Regions from separate parts of the Streptomyces sp. NPDC049585 genome, predicted to be linked through region 1. Evidence: riboswitches for the same ligand, from Rfam matches in the RefSeq annotation. Region 1 holds a riboswitch; each other region holds the start of a gene.

What was found. Region 1 has a riboswitch for cyclic di-AMP ahead of AB0K17_RS28180 (C40 family peptidase). Riboswitches for the same ligand answer to the same signal wherever they lie in the genome.
Positions count from the first base shown of each region.
Region 2: another riboswitch for cyclic di-AMP. It lies ahead of AB0K17_RS28510 (peptidoglycan DD-metalloendopeptidase family protein); the one in region 1 lies ahead of AB0K17_RS28180 (C40 family peptidase).
Region 3: another riboswitch for cyclic di-AMP. It lies ahead of AB0K17_RS13550 (transglycosylase family protein); the one in region 1 lies ahead of AB0K17_RS28180 (C40 family peptidase).
Region 4: another riboswitch for cyclic di-AMP. It lies ahead of AB0K17_RS29665 (M23 family metallopeptidase); the one in region 1 lies ahead of AB0K17_RS28180 (C40 family peptidase).

Region 1 is NZ_JBFAPE010000044.1:9,832-14,173, reverse strand. It holds gene AB0K17_RS28190 (spherulation-specific family 4 protein) at 1-596, shown strand, start outside; gene AB0K17_RS28185 (endo alpha-1,4 polygalactosaminidase) at 593-1,477, shown strand; cyclic di-AMP (ydaO/yuaA leader) riboswitch at 1,701-1,851, shown strand; gene AB0K17_RS28180 (C40 family peptidase) at 1,855-2,328, shown strand; gene AB0K17_RS28175 (NADP-dependent oxidoreductase) at 2,360-3,286, opposite strand; gene AB0K17_RS28170 (SRPBCC family protein) at 3,379-3,918, opposite strand; gene AB0K17_RS28165 (polysaccharide deacetylase family protein) at 4,055-4,342, shown strand, end outside.
Region 2 is NZ_JBFAPE010000046.1:3,049-7,390, forward strand. It holds gene AB0K17_RS28500 (pitrilysin family protein) at 1-1,245, shown strand, start outside; gene AB0K17_RS28505 (pitrilysin family protein) at 1,290-2,657, shown strand; cyclic di-AMP (ydaO/yuaA leader) riboswitch at 2,857-3,016, shown strand; gene AB0K17_RS28510 (peptidoglycan DD-metalloendopeptidase family protein) at 3,030-3,833, shown strand; gene AB0K17_RS28515 (GntR family transcriptional regulator) at 4,049-4,342, shown strand, end outside.
Region 3 is NZ_JBFAPE010000009.1:167,865-172,206, forward strand. It holds gene AB0K17_RS13540 (cytochrome P450) at 1-683, shown strand, start outside; gene AB0K17_RS13545 (transglycosylase family protein) at 874-1,866, shown strand; cyclic di-AMP (ydaO/yuaA leader) riboswitch at 2,127-2,301, shown strand; gene AB0K17_RS13550 (transglycosylase family protein) at 2,306-3,055, shown strand; gene eno (phosphopyruvate hydratase) at 3,368-4,342, shown strand, end outside.
Region 4 is NZ_JBFAPE010000053.1:23,633-27,974, reverse strand. It holds gene AB0K17_RS29680 (DUF6227 family protein) at 1-422, shown strand, start outside; gene AB0K17_RS29675 (cold-shock protein) at 607-810, shown strand; gene AB0K17_RS29670 (DEAD/DEAH box helicase) at 1,331-2,902, shown strand; cyclic di-AMP (ydaO/yuaA leader) riboswitch at 3,038-3,174, shown strand; gene AB0K17_RS29665 (M23 family metallopeptidase) at 3,360-4,342, shown strand, end outside.

The sequences.
Region 1 (4,342 bases):
TGGTGCTCAACGCGGCCGACGGTCCCGGCGACCGGCCGGATCCGGCCTTCCGTGCGGCGGCCGGACGGCTGCGCGCCGCGGGCGTCGCGCTGCTCGGGTACGTCGACACCGGGTACGGCCGGCGGCGCACCCGCGCCGTGGTCGCCGACGTGCGACGGCACCGCCGGTGGTACGAGGTGGACGGCGTCTTCCTCGACCAGGTGCCGGTGCACGCCGCCCATCTGCCCCGCTACCGCCGGCTGGTGCTGGCCGCGAAGGTGCTGGGCGCCCGCAGCGCCGTGCTCAACCCCGGCACGCACCCGGACCCCGGGTACGCGGAGCTGGCCGACGTGCTGGTGACCTTCGAGGGGACGTGGGAGGACTACCGCCGGGCGCGGGTGCCGGCCTGGACGGCCGACCACCCGCCGCAGCGGTTCTGCCACTTGGTGCACGCGGTGCCCGAGGGGCGGGCGCACGAGGTGGCGCGCACGGCCGCCCTCCGCGGCGCGGGCGTGCACTGCGCCGTACCGGGCACGGGCGCGAACCCCTGGCGCAGCGCCCCGCCGCCGGCCGGTGCGCAGGAGGTACGGGAACACGAACGGGGAGGAACGCGGTGAAGGACCGGCGCCTACGGGCCGGGCTGCTGGGCGTGCTGCTGCTGGTGCTGGCGAGCTGCTCGTCGGCGCCGGGGGACGACGAGGACGCCGAGCCGGAGGGGAAGCCGACGGCCACCGCGCCGGACGCAAGCCCCACGGCCGGTGCGCCGACCCCCTCGGGACGGCCCGGTGAGCGCTGGCAACCGCGCCCGGGCACGGCCTGGCAGTGGCAGCTGGGCGGGAAGCTCGGCGAGGCCGACACCTCCCTCGACGTGCCCGTCTACGACATCGACGGCTTCGAGAACACGGCGGCCACCGTGGCGGCGCTGCATGCCCGCGGCCGGAAGGTGATCTGTTACATCAACGCCGGTGCGTGGGAGGACTTCCGGCCGGACAAGGACGCGTTCCCCAAGGGGCTGCTGGGCCGGAAGAACAAGGGCTGGGACGGCGAGAAGTGGCTGGACATCCGCCGTCTGGACGCGCTGCGTCCGCTCATGGCGGCCCGCATGGACATGTGCCGTCAGAAGGGCTTCGACGCGGTCGAGCCGGATCTGACGGAGGGTTTCCGCAACGGCACGGGCTTTCCGCTGACGGCCGCCCACCAGCTGGCGTTCAACCGGATGCTGGCGCGGCTGGCGCACGAGCGCGGGCTCGCGGTGGGGCTGAAGAACGACCTGGAGCAGATTCCGGCACTGGTGGGCGACTTCGACTTCGCGGTGAACGAGCAGTGCGCGCAGTACAAGGAGTGCGAAAAGCTGACGCCCTTCATCAAGCAGAACAAAGCGGTCTTCCACGTCGAATACGACCTGCCGACGGAGAAGTTCTGCGGCGAGGCGAAGCGGCTGGGGCTGAGTTCGATGCGCAAGAAGCTGGAGCTGGACGCCTCGCGCGAGCCGTGCTGACGGGTGGTCGGCTACCGGCGGTAGCCCGCCTTTCGTTGCAGGACAGGCGGTATGGACAGGCGATGGTTGCACCGTTTCGCCCGAAGTGAAGAAGTTCACAGATGCCGCTGCGGGTGCGGGATCCGGGCGGGCGATGGTGCAGGATCTCTCGTCGAACACAAGATCCCGTCACCGAGGCGGGCCACCCGGGCGGAACGCCGAGTCCTGCCGCCGCACCGGGTGCGGAATCGATTCGTCGATCGGCAGGAGCGGGAGACCCAAGCGGTACGGACCACGAACGCGGTGGTCCTTGGGGTGAAGCCAGACACTGGCCGGGCAACTTCGCAGCCCGAACCCGACAGGTCATCTTTCGCAGGCGGATGCCGAAGGGCTGTGGCATGTCTGCATTGCCTCGCATACCTGCACTCGTTTCCCGGGCCGGCACCGCGTCGGCCCTGACCGCCGCCACCATCGCGGCATCGGTCCTCGTTCCCGGCCTCGCCCCCGGCGCCTCCGCGGCGACCACCGGCGAGCAGGCCCTGAGGGTCGCGGCCTCCAAGGCCGGCTCCCCCTACCAGTGGGGCGCCACCGGCCCCAACCGCTTCGACTGCTCGGGCCTGACCCTGTACTCGTTCAAGAAGGCGGGCAAGAGCCTGCCGCGCACCGCCGCCGACCAGTACAACCGCACCCGGCACATCTCCGCCGGCTCCCGCACACCGGGCGACCTGGTGTTCTTCCACTCGGGCAGCAACGTCTACCACGTCGGCATCTACGCGGGTAGCAACACGATCTGGCACGCCCCCAAGCCGGGCACCACCGTGCGCAAGGAGCGCATCTGGACCGGCAGCGTCTGGTACGGCCGCGTGGGCTAGGACCGAACACCCCCGTCCTCGCCGGCCGCCGTCAGGCGACGGCGAGGACGATCTTGCCGGTGAGGTGGCCGTGCTCGCTCTCCCGGTGGGCGTCGGCCGCCTCCTCCAGGCGGTAGATGCGGTGGACGGGCAGCTGCAGCAGTCCCGCCTCGTGCAGGGCGAGCGCCTCGTTCAGCGCGGGCACCGGCCGCACCTCCCGGCCGCCGGAACTGAAGCGGGCCCCGTGCAGCCGGGCACCCTCGGCGTCGGCGATCGACACCACCCGGTCGGCGCCGCCGGTCACCTCGACGGACACCCACACGGCATCGCCCTTGCCCACGGCGTCCAGCGCCGCGTCCACCCGGCCGGGGGCGGCCGCCTCGCGCACCCGCTCGGCGAGCCCCTGCCCGTACGTCACCGGGATCGCGCCGAGGCCGCGCAGGTAGGCGTGGTTGGACTCGCTCGCCGTGCCGATGACCCGCACCCCGCGGGCCCGGGCGAACTGCACGGCCAGGGTGCCCACGCCCCCGGCGGCGCCGTGGACGAGCAGCGTCTCGCCGTCGCCGAGGTCCAGCAGCTCCATCACCCGCCGGGCCGTCTCGGCGGCCACCGGCAGGGCGGCCGCCTCCTCCCAGGCGAGCGAGACGGGCTTGACCACGACCTGGTCCTCCCGGGCCAGCGCCTGCTCGGCGTAGGCGCCGGTCACGGTGCGGCCGAACACGGCGTCGCCCGCCCGCACCTGCGTCACGCCCTCCCCCACCGCCTCGACCAGGCCGGACGCCTCCACCCCGGGAATGTGCGGCAGCTCCAGGGGGAAGGTGCCCGCCATGGCACCGCTGCGCAGCTTGTGGTCGAGCGGGTTGACGCCGGCGCAGCGCACCGCGATGCGGACCTGCCCCGGCCCGGGGGCGGGCAGCGGCACCTCGACCGGCCGCAGGACGTCGGCCGGTCCGTACGAGCTGAAGGAGATCGCCTTGATCGTCGTCATGGGATCACCCTGATCGACGACCGGCCGATTCGCCGCCAGGCTGGCCGCACCGCCACCCGGATACCGTGCTCCGGGGCCGGCGCCTACGCCCCGTCCTCGGCGAGCCGCTTGACGCCTTCGAGGGTGGCCCGCATGCCCGCCTTGAACTCCTCCAGCCGCATGGCCACGAGCTCCTCCTCGCGGTCGGGCATCCGGGCTATGGCCACGCTGATCCCGGAGGGCGCGGGGCCTATGCGCACCGACTGGCGCAGCAGCGTGGCCGCCCCCTCCGGGCCTTCGGGCTCCAGTTCGAACTTCCAGGTGGCCATGGGGTGGGCCGGGTCGGCCTCGCCGCCGCCGTAGTGGCCGTCGGGGTCGGTGACCGCCCAGCTGAACAGCCGCTCGGTGACCAGGCCGACGACGTGGGAGACGGTCCGCCACTCCCCCGCGTACGGGTGGCGGTTGAACCCCTCGAAACGCGCGCCCGGCTGCACACCGGTGGCACCGTCCAGCCAGGCCGTGCTCTGGAGCTCGGTGCTCAGGCGGGCGGGCAGGCCGATGTCCGTCACGAGCTTCCACACGACGGCCGGAGCCGCGTCGATGCGAATCTCCTCCTGTGCACCCGGGGCGTCCGCCAGACGCATGATGTCTCCCTCCCACAACTGAACATGACAAACCGTTGGGCACAGTGTGCAACACCCCTCGGTGGCGGATGCCACGGCGGGTCCGGTTCACCGCACGTCCACCGGCCGTGCGCACCGCTGGGGGATGCTGGAGGATGTGACAGCGCAATTCGTGGTCTCGGTGCACGACGTCGCCCCCTGGAGCTTCTCGCGGACCCGCGAGTGGGTGGCCGAACTGGAGTGCCGCGACGTGCCGGCGACCCTGCTGCTCGTACCGGGCGCCTGGCGCGGGGTGCCGCTGGCGGACGACCCCGCCCTCGTCCGGTGGCTGCATGCCGCCGCGCGGCGCGGGCACGAGCTCGCCCAGCACGGCTTCACGCACCGGGCCGTGCCCGGCGGCCCCCGCCACCGGCGCCTGCTGAACCGGCTCCTGGCCCGCGGATGC
Region 2 (4,342 bases), on a different contig from region 1:
TGGTACGACGTCGGCTCCCGCCACGAGGTGCACGGCCGCACCGGCCTCGCCCACCTCTTCGAGCACCTGATGTTCCAGGGCTCCGCACAGGTCAAGGGCAACGGCCACTTCGAGCTGGTGCAGGGCGCCGGCGGGTCGCTCAACGGCACGACCAGCTTCGAGCGCACCAACTACTTCGAGACGATGCCCGCCCACCAGGTCGAGCTGGCCCTGTGGCTGGAGGCCGACCGGATGGGCTCGCTGCTGGCCGCCCTCGACGAGGAGTCGATGGAGAACCAGCGCGACGTCGTCAAGAACGAGCGCCGCCAGCGCTACGACAACGTGCCCTACGGCACCGCGTTCGAGAAGCTGACGGCCATGGCCTACCCCGAGGGCCACCCGTACCACCACACGCCCATCGGCTCCATGGCCGACCTCGACGCCGCCTCCCTGGAGGACGCGCGGGCCTTCTTCCGCACCTACTACGCGCCGGGCAACGCCGTCCTGTCCGTGGTCGGCGACATCGACCCGGAGCAGACCCTCGCCTGGATCGAGAAGTACTTCGGCTCCATCCCCGCGCACGACGGCAAGCAGCCCCCGCGCGACGGCGCCCTGCCGGAGAACATCGGCCGCGAGCTGCGCGAGGTCGTCCGCGAGGAGGTGCCCTCGCGCGCCCTGATGGCCGCCTACCGCCTGCCGCACGACGGCACCCGCGAGGCGGACGCGGCCGACGTGGCGCTGACCATCCTCGGCGGCGGCGAGTCCTCCCGCCTGCACAACCGCCTGGTGCGCCACGACCGCAGCGCCGTCGCCGCCGGCTTCGGCCTGCTGCGCCTGGCCGGGGCGCCCTCGCTGGGCTGGCTGGACGTCAAGGCGTCCGGCGGCGTGGAGGTGGCCGACATCGAGGCCGCCGTCGACGAGGAGCTCACCCGCTTCGCCGCCGAGGGCCCCACCCCCGAGGAGATGGAGCGCGCCCAGGCCCAGCTGGAGCGCGAGTGGCTGGACCGGCTCGCCACCGTCAGCGGCCGGGCGGACGAGCTGTGCCGCTTCGCCACGCTCTTCGGCGACCCGCAGCTGGCGCTCACCGCCGTCCAGCGCGTCCTGGAGGTGACCCCGCAGGAGGTGCAGCAGATCGCCAAGGCCCGCCTGCACCGCGACAACCGTGCCGTGCTGGTCTACGAGCCCACGCCGCAGACCGCGCCCACGGTCGACGAGGACACCATCAAGAACGCCACCGAGATCGAAGAAGAGGAGACGGCCCAGTGAGCGACGCCGTAGCCGCGAGCACGACGGACACCGCCGGCCCCTCGATGGTGTTCCACCCCCAGCCCAAGCCGGGCCTGCCCACCCCCTGGGCCTTCCCGGCCCCCGAGCGCGGGCAGCTGCCCAACGGCCTGACCGTGCTGCGCTGCCACCGCCCCGGGCAGCAGGTCATCGCCGTCGAGATCGTCCTGGACGTCCCGCTGGCCGCCGAGCCCGAGGGCCTGGACGGCGTCGCCACGATCATGGCCCGCGCCTTCTCCGAGGGCACCGACAAGCTCAGCGCCGAGGAGTTCGCCGCGGAGCTGGAGCGCTGCGGGGCCACCCTCGACGCCCACGCCGACCACCCGGGCGTACGGCTGTCCCTGGAGGTGCCGGCCTCCCGGCTGCCCAAGGCCCTCGGCCTGCTGGCCGACGCCCTGCGCGCCCCGGCCTTCCCCGACGGCGAGATCGAGCGCCTGGTGCGCAACCGCCTCGACGAGATCCCGCACGAGCTGGCCAACCCCGCCCGCCGGGCGGCCATGGCGCTGGCCGCCGAGCTCTTCCCGGCCGACGTCCGGATGTCCCGGCCGCGCCAGGGCAGCCAGGAGACGGTCGAGCGCATCGACGCCGCCGCCGTGCGCGCCTTCTACGAGGCCCATGTGCGGCCCGCCGCGGCCACCGCCGTGGTCGTCGGCGACTTCACCGGCACCGACCTCGACCACGTCCTGGAGCAGTCGCTGGGCGCGTGGACGGGCGCGCCGGCGCAGCGGCGCGCCCCGCAGCCCGTCACCGCCGACGACACCGGCCGCGTCGTCATCGTCGACCGTCCCGGTGCGGTGCAGACCCAGCTGCTGATCGGGCGCACCGGCTCCGACCGGCACGACCGCGTCTGGCCGGCCCAGGTCCTCGGCACGTACTGCCTCGGCGGCACCCTCACCTCGCGGCTGGACCGCGTCCTGCGCGAGGAGAAGGGGTACACCTACGGCGTGCGCTCCTTCGGCCAGGTGCTGCTGTCCTCGCCCGAGGGCACCGGCGTCTCCCTGCTCGCCATCAGCGGCTCCGTCGACACCCCCAACACCGGTCCCGCCCTCGAGGACCTGTGGACGGTGCTGCGCACGCTGGCCGCCGAGGGTCTGACGGACCAGGAGCGCGACGTCGCCGTGCAGAACCTGGTGGGCGTCGCCCCGCTGAAGTACGAGACGGCGGCCGCCGTCGCCGGCACGCTCGCCGACCAGGTCGAGCAGTTCCTGCCGGACGACTTCCAGGGGCATCTGTACGAACGCCTCGCGCAGACCGGCACGGTGGAGGCCACGGCCGCCGTCGTGAGCGCCTTCCCGGCGGACCGGCTGGTGACGGTGCTCGTCGGTGACGCGGCGCAGATCGCCGAGCCCGTGAAGGCGCTGGGCATCGGCCCGGTGACGGTGATCTCGGCCTGACGGAGCATCAGTTCGACTGAGGTGGCGCGTGGGTCCCAGGGGGACCCACGCGCCACCTTTATGTCCACTTTCAGGCGGTGGTTGCGTGTTGGTCGTGTGGCGTACGTCATAAAAACCCACTTCTGTTTGCCGATCGAATCTGAAGGCGATTAGCGTCAGCTCGGCAGTCCGTCAGATCGGAGCCGCAAACCGCGGTCCCGGGCAGCCATCGCCGAGTCCCACGCGGCCCCCCGGGGTCGCAGGGAGCCGGGGACCCAAAGTCCCCTGGGGTGAATCGGTTCCCTTTCACGAGGGGACCGTAGGAGACCTTCCTGCTCCGAACCCGTCAGCTAACCCGGTAGGCGAGAAGGAAGGAAAGGATCAGCGACAGCCATGTCGTTCACCCGTCCCACCGGGAAGCACCGTCGTCCGAGCCGCGCCGTGCGCGTGGGCGCCAATGTCGCGGGTATCGCCACGCTGACCGCCGCCGGTGTGGTCGCCGGTGTCGCCGCCCCGGCCTTCGCCGCCTCCGACGACTCCCAGCGCCCCGAGGACACCGGCCTGAGCCAGGCCGTCGTCATCGGTGACGTCATGGCCGGCAACGTCGACGCCCAGGCCGAGACCCAGCGCGGCATCGCCGACGAGGCCAACGCCCGTCAGCAGGCCGAGACCAACGCCAAGAGGCTGGCCGCCGAGGCCAAGCAGCGCGCCGAGGAGGCCCAGCGCAAGCTCGACGAGGAGCGCGCCGCCAAGGAGCGTGCCGCCCGCGACGCCGAGCGCAAGCGCCTGGGGACGTTCGTCAGCCCGCTCGACAGCTCCTACGTCTCGACCTCCTACAAGGCCTCCAGTGGCCTGTGGTCCTCCGGCAGCCACACCGGCATCGACTTCCACGCCGAGACCGGCACCTCGGTGCACGCGGTCGGCATGGGCACGATCGTCGAGGCCGGCTGGGGCGGCGCCTACGGCAACAACGTCGTGATCCAGATGGCCGACGGCACGTACACGCAGTACGCCCACCTGTCGTCCATCGACGTCTCGGTCGGCCAGTCGGTCACCCCCGGCCAGCAGATCGGCCTGTCCGGCGCCACCGGCAACGTCACCGGCCCGCACCTGCACTTCGAGGCCCGCACGGCCCCGACCTACGGCTCCGACATCGACCCGATCGCCTACCTGGCCTCGCACGGCGTCAACGTCTGACGGCCCCCGCGCCCGACGCGAACAAGGCCCCGGCCCCTGCGGCCGGGGCCTTCGTGCACCGTACGGGCTGGCCGAAAGGTGTCCGTGCGGCAGGAGGCGCCATCGGAAATGCCCAGCCGGCTCGCATAGAGTCGCTGAATGGGCGTCAGGCGACGGGGCACATCCGGAGGTGCAGCGATGAGAGACCGTTCGTGAACGGCGACGGCGCCGGCACGGTGACCTTCCCCGGACCCACCGGCGGCGGAGTCCGGGAGGGCGCCCGCCGGCTGTCCGCGCACGCCGTGTGCGCCGCCATCCGCGACGACATCGTCGCGGGCGTCCACCCGCCCGGCAGCAGGCTCGTCGAGGAACTCCTCGCCCGCCGCTACGGCGTCTCCCGGGTCCCCGTGCGCGAGGCCCTGCGCACCCTCGCCTCCGAAGGGTTCGTCACCACCCGCCGCCACGCGGGCGCCTGCGTAGCCGAGCCCAGCGAGCGCGAGGCCGCCGACCTGCTGGACGTCCGCGCCCTG
Region 3 (4,342 bases), on a different contig from region 1:
GCACCTATCTCGCGGAACTGATCCACCGGAAGCGGGAGGATCTGGGCGACGACCTCATCTCGGGACTGATCAGGGCGAGCGACCACGGCGAGCACCTCACCGAGAACGAGGCCGCCGCCATGGCCTTCATTCTTCTTTTCGCCGGTTTCGAAACAACTGTGAACCTGATCGGTAACGGAACCTACGCGCTGCTGCGCCACCCCGAACAACGCGAACGCCTGCAGCGCGCCCTCGCCGAGGGGGACGCGTCGCTGCTCGCCACGGGGGTCGAGGAACTGCTGCGCTACGACGGCCCCGTAGAGCTTGCGACCTGGCGTTTCGCCACCCAGGACCTGGTCATCGGCGGGCAGCGGATCGCCGAGGGCGACCCCGTCCTGGTGGTGCTGGCGGCCGCGGACCGCGACCCCGAACGGTTCGCCGATCCCGACGTCCTGGACCTCTCCCGGCGCGACAACCAGCACTTGGGCTACGGACACGGCATCCATTACTGTCTCGGCGCACCGCTCGCCCGCCTCGAAGGGCAGACCGCGCTCGCCACCCTGCTGCGCAGACTGCCCGACCTCCGGCTCGCCGCCGAGCCGGACGACCTGCGCTGGCGCGGCGGCCTGATCATGCGCGGCCTGCGCACGCTGCCCGTGGAATTCACGGCGCGTCCGCCCGCGCAGGCGCCTGCATGCCCTTAGCGCATGACGTCCGGTCACCTCGCAGTTATCGCAGCGTGACCTCCGCTACACCGGGTTGTGACTCCGGGGGGCCGTCGCTATGTTCGACGACCATCCGAAGCCGCCTACCCGAGAGGGCCCGAACATGCGCTCAGGCACTGGTAGACATCGCCGTCCCCGTCAGGTCCCCGCCATCGTGCTCGCGGCGGGGGTGACGGGAGCCAGCGTCGCCATGCCGCTGCTGGCTGCCACCACCGCCACCGCGGCCGACGCGGGCACCTGGGACAAGGTCGCCCAGTGCGAGAGCGGGGGGATGTGGAGCGCCAACCAGGGCAACGGCTTCTTCGGCGGCCTGCAGATCACCCAGGAGTTGTGGGAGCAGCACGGCGGCATCTCGTACGCGCCCCGGCCCGACCTCGCGAGTCGTTCCGAGCAGATCGCCATCGCCGAGAGCATCCTCAAGTCGCAGGGCTCCGGCCCGTGGACGAGCTGCGGCGAGGGCGCGGGTCTGACCCGCAGCGAGCGGGCGCCCGAGGTCGACCCGGGCACCAAGGCCACCCCGCCGCCGGCCCCGGAGCGCAGCCGGACACCGGAGCACACGACCAAGCCCGCGCCGGAGCACGGCTCGCCCGCTCCGGACGCCTCGCATGCCCCCGACGCCACCCCCACGCCTTCGGCGCCGTCGGGGACGCCGTCCGCATCGCCGTCGACGTCGCCGTCCGGGTCGTCCACGCCCGCGCCCGGCCAGTCCGGTGCGCCCTCCGGTGCGACGCCGGACGCCGGTGGCACCCCGTCAGCTCCCGCGAGCGGCACGCCGGACGCCGGGCAGGGCAAGCACCGCAAGGAGCCCGGCACCGACCTCCCGTCGGCTCCGGCCGACGGCTCCGCGAGCCCGTCGGGCACGCCGGGAGCCGACGGCGCGTCCGCCGGGGACGCCGGCGCGGCGGAGGGCTCGGGGCGCCACCGCGCGACCCCGAACGGCCCGGACGACGGCGCACAGCGACCCTCGCGCGGGGGCGATTCCCGGCCGGGCATCCCGGCCGCAAACGACTACACCGTGCAGCCCGGTGACAACCTGTCAGTGATCGCCCAGGAGCACTCGGTCGCCGGCGGCTGGCAGACGCTGTATCAGAAGAACGAAAAAGTTGTCGGAACTGATCCGGACCTTATCCGTCCTGGTCAGCGCCTGGATATCCGTCAATAGCCATGCGGAAAGGGCCGAATGTCCGTTCCAGTCGAAAGTGAGACATGGGTCTCTTCGACTCGGCGGCGGAGAGCGTCCGTCCGATTTGCGTCTACCCAGGGCCACCTGCGGAAACGTCAGGTTTCCCGCGGTAACCGATGGCGGCCTTGGCTGAAAAGTGGGGTTTGAACCCGCAGGCCGCCTGTGCTTACCGTCTTCACCGCTCGCCATCGCGAGCACCACGGTCGCCACGCCGAATCCTGCCGGCGGCCGGGGGAGTCGTCGCGCAAGCGCCGTAGGCAGGAGCGGGGGAACCAAGGTAGGCGCCGGACGGACCGGCGGTCGGCAGACCGCAGGGACGGACGGCTTGGGGTGAAGCCCGGTGCTCGCACCGGGCCGGGCAGTCTCACAGCCCGAACCCGACAGCTCACCTCGTAGGCGTCGGTGAGGAAAACGACTTATGTCCAAGGGCAAGCACCGTCGTCCGTCCAAGGCCGTCCGAATCGTCACGCTCGCCGGCGTCACCGGCGCCGCGGTCGCCGCCCCACTGATGGTCGCGACCTCCGCCAACGCCGCCTCCGTCTCCACCTGGGACAAGGTCGCCCAGTGCGAGTCCAGCGGCAACTGGCACCTCAACAACGGCAACAACTACTACGGCGGCCTGCAGTTCTCGAACGACTCCTGGAAGGCCGCGGGCGGCACCAAGTACGCCCCGCGCGCCGACCTCGCCACCAAGGCCCAGCAGATCGCCACCGCCGAGCGGCTGCTGGCCATGCAGGGCCCGGGCGCCTGGGGCTGCGCGGGTGAGGGCGGTCTGCGCTCCGGCGGCGCCAAGGCCGACGTCGACCCCTCCGACGACTCCGGCTCCGCCTCCGCCAAGAAGACCCGCAAGACCACCTCCGCCGAGGGCGCCCACTCCACCAAGAACCACTCGGACCGCAGCGAGCGCCACAGCGCTCCGAAGAAGGTCACCCGGGAGTCGGACGCCGACGACGAGGCCGCGGAGGCCAAGGCGGAGGCCAAGAAGGCCGCCCCGCGCGAGGTCAAGCAGGGCACCGGCGAGTACAAGGTCAAGGAGGGCGACACCCTCGGGACCATCGCCGACGCGCAGAAGGTGCGCGGTGGCTGGGCGAAGCTCTACGACCTCAACAAGGACGTCATCGACAACGCCGACCTGATCTTCCCCGGTCAGCAGCTGCACCTGCACTGACCGGAGTCGATCGAAGCCGATCGAAGGTGCCGGGCGGCCCATGGCCGCCCGGCCGCACGACGACCGGCCGTACGACCGCCCCGCTTCGCTGCGCTTCCCCCCGAGCCGCACCGGAGCGGGGCTTCGCCGTTCGAGCCGCCGTGCCGGCCGCGCCCCGTCGACTGTCCGTTGAGCGAACATACTGGGTTTTCATCCCGTGATATCGGCATTTGTGCCAATTTTCGGCCCGTGGCCCGGTCCAGCGCGGGGAGAGCCCGCGGGGCCCGTTAGGCTCGTGGTGCAGAACTCCAGACACACACGAAGGAGACCCTCGTGCCGTCCATCGACGTCGTCGTAGCTCGCGAGATCCTCGACTCGCGAGGCAACCCCACGGTCGAGGTCGAGGTCGGCCTCGACGACGGCTCCACGGGCCGTGCCGCCGTGCCGTCCGGCGCCTCCACCGGCGCCTTCGAGGCCATCGAGCTGCGTGACGGCGACCCGGACCGCTACCTCGGCAAGGGCGTCGAGAAGGCCGTCCTCGCCGTGATCGAGCAGATCGGCCCGGAGCTGGTCGGCTACGACGCCACCGAGCAGCGCCTGATCGACCAGGCCATGTTCGACCTGGACGCCACCGACAACAAGGGCTCGCTCGGCGCCAACGCCATCCTCGGCGTCTCCCTGGCCGTCGCGCACGCCGCCTCCGAGGCCTCGGACCTGCCCCTCTTCCGCTACCTCGGCGGCCCGAACGCGCACCTGCTGCCCGTTCCGATGATGAACATCCTCAACGGCGGCTCGCACGCCGACTCCAACGTGGACATCCAGGAGTTCATGATCGCGCCGATCGGCGCGGAGTCCTTCTCCGAGGCCCTGCGCTGGGGCACCGAGGTCTACCACACCCTCAAGAAGGTCCTGAAGGGCCGCGGCCTGTCCACCGGCCTGGGCGACGAGGGCGGCTTCGCCCCGAACCTCGGCTCCAACCGCGAGGCCCTCGACCTGATCCTCGAGGCCATCAAGGAGGCCGGCTACACCCCCGGCCAGGACATCGCGCTCGCCCTGGACGTCGCCGCCTCCGAGTTCTACAAGGACGGCGTCTACACCTTCGAGGGCCAGGACCGCACCGCGGCCCAGATGACCGACTACTACGCCGAGCTCGTCGAGGCCTACCCGCTGGTCTCCATCGAGGACCCGCTGTTCGAGGACGACTGGGACGGCTGGAAGACCATCACCGACAAGCTCGGCGACAAGGTCCAGCTCGTCGGTGACGACCTGTTCGTCACCAACCCCGAGCGCCTCGCCCGCGGCATCGAG
Region 4 (4,342 bases), on a different contig from region 1:
GCAGCGAGGACGAGGAGCTGCCGGCCTGGCTGGCCGAGGAACTGCTGCTGGCCATGGGCCCCAGCCGGCCCCGCCGCGAGTACGTCGCCGAGGCCTCCCCCGAGCACGCCCGCCGGCTGCTGCGCCGGGCCGAGAACGCCGACGGGCCCGGCGAGGTCGTGCGCGAACTGCTCCAAGGGGCGCTCGGCCACCACATCGCCCTCATCACCAAGCCCAGGCGCCGGGGGCCCGGCAAGGACGCCACCTGGTGCCGCTTCTACGAGCACGCGTTCCTGCTCGAAGGCGGGGGAGAGGTCAGCCTCTGGGAGCTGGAGCACAACATGACCGCGGACGGGCGGCTGGTCTGCGAGGTCTACCTCGACGAGGCCGAGGCGGAGGTCGCCGCCGACCGGCACGCCAGGGCCCAGGGGGTCGAGTTATAGCGCGGGCCGGGGGAGCGCTCCACCAAGATCCACACGAGGCGCACAGGGCGTGGTACTCTCGTACGAGTTGCAGTTGTGGTACCCATGGAATTCGTGTGCGCCTCGGCCATGTAGCCGAAGGCGCATTTTTGTTTTCGCCGGTCTTTTTCCGGTCGGGGGCCACCCCATCACTAAGGAGATAGACATGGCTACTGGCACCGTGAAGTGGTTCAACTCGGAAAAGGGCTTCGGCTTCATCGAGCAGGACGGCGGCGGCCCCGACGTCTTCGCCCACTACTCGAACATCGCCTCCAACGGCTTCCGCGAGCTGCTTGAGGGCCAGAAGGTGTCCTTCGAGGTCACGCAGGGCCAGAAGGGCCTGCAGGCCGAGAACATCGTCACCATCTGACGAAACCGTACGCGCGTACGCGCCATGGGGCCCGCACCACTGGGTGCGGGCCCCATTGTCGCGTTCGTCCACCGGGGGCCCGGCTCCCGCCGCCGCCACCGAGGGAAGGTCCCGCATGACTCGCTCCGCCCCCCGCCCCGCCCGCTCCGGTGGCGATGCCCGCTCCGGTAACGCCCGCTCCGGCGGCGACGCCCGCTCCGCCGGTGGCACCCGCTCGGGCGGCGACAGCCGCTCCGGCGCCGATGCCCGCTCCGGTGGGGACGCCCGCTCCGGCAGCGGTGCCCGTTCCGGCGGTGGCGCCGGTTCCGGTGGCGGTGCCCGTTCGGGCGGGGACGCCCGGACCGGTCGTGGCGCCCGCTCCGGCGGCAACGCCCGGACCAGCGGTGAGGCCCGGAACGGCGGCAGCACCCGCGCCGCTGACGACGCCCGCACCGGCGGCAACGCCCGCATCGGCGGGGAGACCCGGACCGGCGGCAGCGCCCGCATCGGCGGGGAGGCCCGCTCCGGCGGCAGCGCCCGCATCGGCGGGGAGGCCCGCTCCGGCGGCAGCGCCCGCCTCAGCAGCAGCACCCGCTCCCGTGGGGACGCCCGCTCCGAGGGCGAGACCCGCTCCGGCGGCGACAGCCGCCCCGGCGGCACCCGTTCCCGCGGCGCCAGCCGCTCCGGCGGCGAGAGCCGCTCCGCCCGGCGCCGCGCCGGCGGCCCCGCACGGGGCGCCGCCGCCGTCGTCGAGCCGGCCGCCGACTTCGAGGTGCCCGAGGCCACGACGCCGGCGCTGCCGCCCGTCGCCTCCTTCGCCGACCTCGACATGCCGGGCGCCCTGCTGAAGACGCTGACCCGCGAGGGCGTCACCGAGCCCTTCCCCATCCAGGCCGCGACCCTGCCGAACTCCCTCGCCGGACGCGACGTCCTCGGCCGCGGGCGTACCGGTTCCGGCAAGACCCTCGCCTTCGGGCTCGCGCTCCTGGCCCGTACCGCGGGCCGGCGGGCCCGGCCGGGCCGGCCGCTGGCGCTGGTGCTGGTGCCCACCCGTGAGCTCGCGCAGCAGGTCACCGACTCCCTCGCCCCCTACGCGGCCGCCCTGGACCTGCGTACGGTCACCGTCGTCGGTGGACTGTCCATCGGCCGGCAGGCGCAGGCCATCGGCCGTGGCGCCGAGGTCATGGTCGCGACGCCGGGCCGGCTCGCCGACCTGCTCCAGCGCGGCGACTGCGCCCTGGGCGACGTGACCGTCACCGTCCTGGACGAGGCGGACCAGATGGCCGACATGGGCTTCCTGCCCCAGGTCACCCGCCTGCTCGACCAGGTCGCCCCGGGCGGCCAGCGGATGCTGTTCTCCGCGACGCTGGACCGCAACGTCGACCGGCTCGTCCGCCGCTTCCTGACCGACCCCGTCACCCACTCCGTCGACCCCTCGGCGGGCGCGGTGGTCACCATGGAGCACCACCTGCTGCACGTCGCCGACGTGGATGCCAAGCGTGACGTGGTCACCCGGATCGCGGCCCGCGAAGGCCGCGTGATCATGTTCGTGGACACCAAGCGGGGCGCCGACCGGCTGGTCAAGCGCCTGCTGGCGCAGGGCGTGCGCGCCGCGGCGCTGCACGGCGGCAAGAGCCAGCCGCAGCGCAACCGCGTCCTGGAGCAGTTCCGCACCGAGCAGGTGACCGCGCTGATCGCCACGAACGTGGCGGCGCGCGGCATCCACATCGACGGGCTCGACCTCGTCGTCAACATCGACCCGCCCGTCGACCACAAGGACTACCTGCACCGCGGCGGCCGTACGGCCCGGGCCGGCGAGGCGGGCACCGTCGTCACGCTCGTCCTGCCCGAGGAGCGGCGCGACATGCGGCAGATGATGGTGACCGCGCGCATCGCCCCGGCGACGGCCGACGTGCGCCCGCAGGACGCCGAGCTCGTCCGCATCACCGGCGCCCGCGAGCCGAGCGGCATCCCGGTGACGATCGCGGTGCCCGCGCCCCGGCAGGAGCAGTCCCGGCCGGAGCAGCCCCGGCAGGAGCAGTCGCAGCGCCGTCCCGGGCGCGGCCGCACCCGCCCGGCCCGGCGGCGCCGGCCCGCGGGGGAGCGCGCATAACAATTGACGCTCCGTCAGAAAGTTGGAGCGTCAATACGCCTGCGAATTCACCCGTTCGGCTTGGAATCCGGTCGCGATGTCTATTAACGTTCGATAACGCAGCGCGGTCCTGGATACCGCCGCAAGAGGCGGTGCCGCGCGCCTTCGCCGAATCCCGTGAACGGAACCGGGGAACCATCCCTTTGGGGTGAATCGGGCCGCGCACCGGCCCGTAGGAGACCTTCCTGCTCCGAACCCGACAGCTAACCCGGTAGGCGAGTGGGAAGGAAAGGAGTGCGCCCCGGTGGCGTCCAACAGGCACGGTGCCGACGACGGTTCCTACACCGCGTACGACCCTCCGATCGTCCCGGCTTACGCCCCGCCCTACGATCCCGGCGCCACCGACCCCGACGACGAGCTCCCGGCGACGCCGCTCGAGCGCGGCCGGCACCGCGCCGCCAAGCAGCGCGGCGGCACGGTGGCCCGCAGCGGTGCCGTCCTCGGCGTGGGCATGATCGCGGCGGTGGGCGCGGGCGGCATGGCCAGCGCGCAGGACCGCCCGGCGGCCCCCATATCCATGCCCGACCCCGGCCGGAACGCACCCGCCGCACCCGCGGCGGCGTTCACCGACGAAGCCGCCCACGCGGGCGAGGTGCTGCGGGCACGCATCATGCAGCAGGCCGAGCACCAGCAGGAGGCGGCGGAAGCGGCCGTGCAGGCGGCCGAGGCCCGGGCGGCGGCGGAACGGCACCACGCGATGGCCGCGCAGCAGGCGGCACTGGCGGAAGCCGAGGCCAAGGCCAAGGCCGCTGCCGCGGCCCAGGCAGCGGCAGCCCGCGCAGCAGCGGCGCACGCGGCAGCGGCAGCAGTGCCCGCCCAGGCGGCGCCGGCGCCGCAGCAGACTCACCAGGGCCACCAGACCCACCAGACCCACCAGGCCCCGCACGCTGCGCCGCAAGCGCACGCCGGACCGCAAGCGCACGCCGCGCCTCAAGCGCCGCACCGGGCTCCCCAGCAGCACCGGGCACCCCAGCCGCATCGCGCCCCGCAAGCGCCCTCGCAGGCCCGTGGTTCCTTCACCCTCCCTCTCACCTCGTACACCCTCACCGCCGGCTTCGGGCGGGCCGGGGCCATGTGGTCGTCGCATCACCACACCGGCGAGGACTTCGCCGCCCCGACCGGCACTCCGGTGCGGGCCGTGAGCGGGGGTACGGTCACGCAGGCCGGCTGGGCGGGCGCGTACGGCTACCGCGTCGTGCTGACCCTCGGCGACGGTACGGAGGTCTGGTACTGCCACCTGTCGTCGATGGTGATCACCTCGGGCAAGGTCGGTCCCGGCACGGTCATCGGCCGGGTCGGTGCGACCGGCAATGTCACCGGTCCCCATCTGCACCTGGAGGTGCGGCCGGGCGGTGGCGCCCCGGTGGACCCGCTGTCCTGGCTGCGCGACCGGGGCCTGCA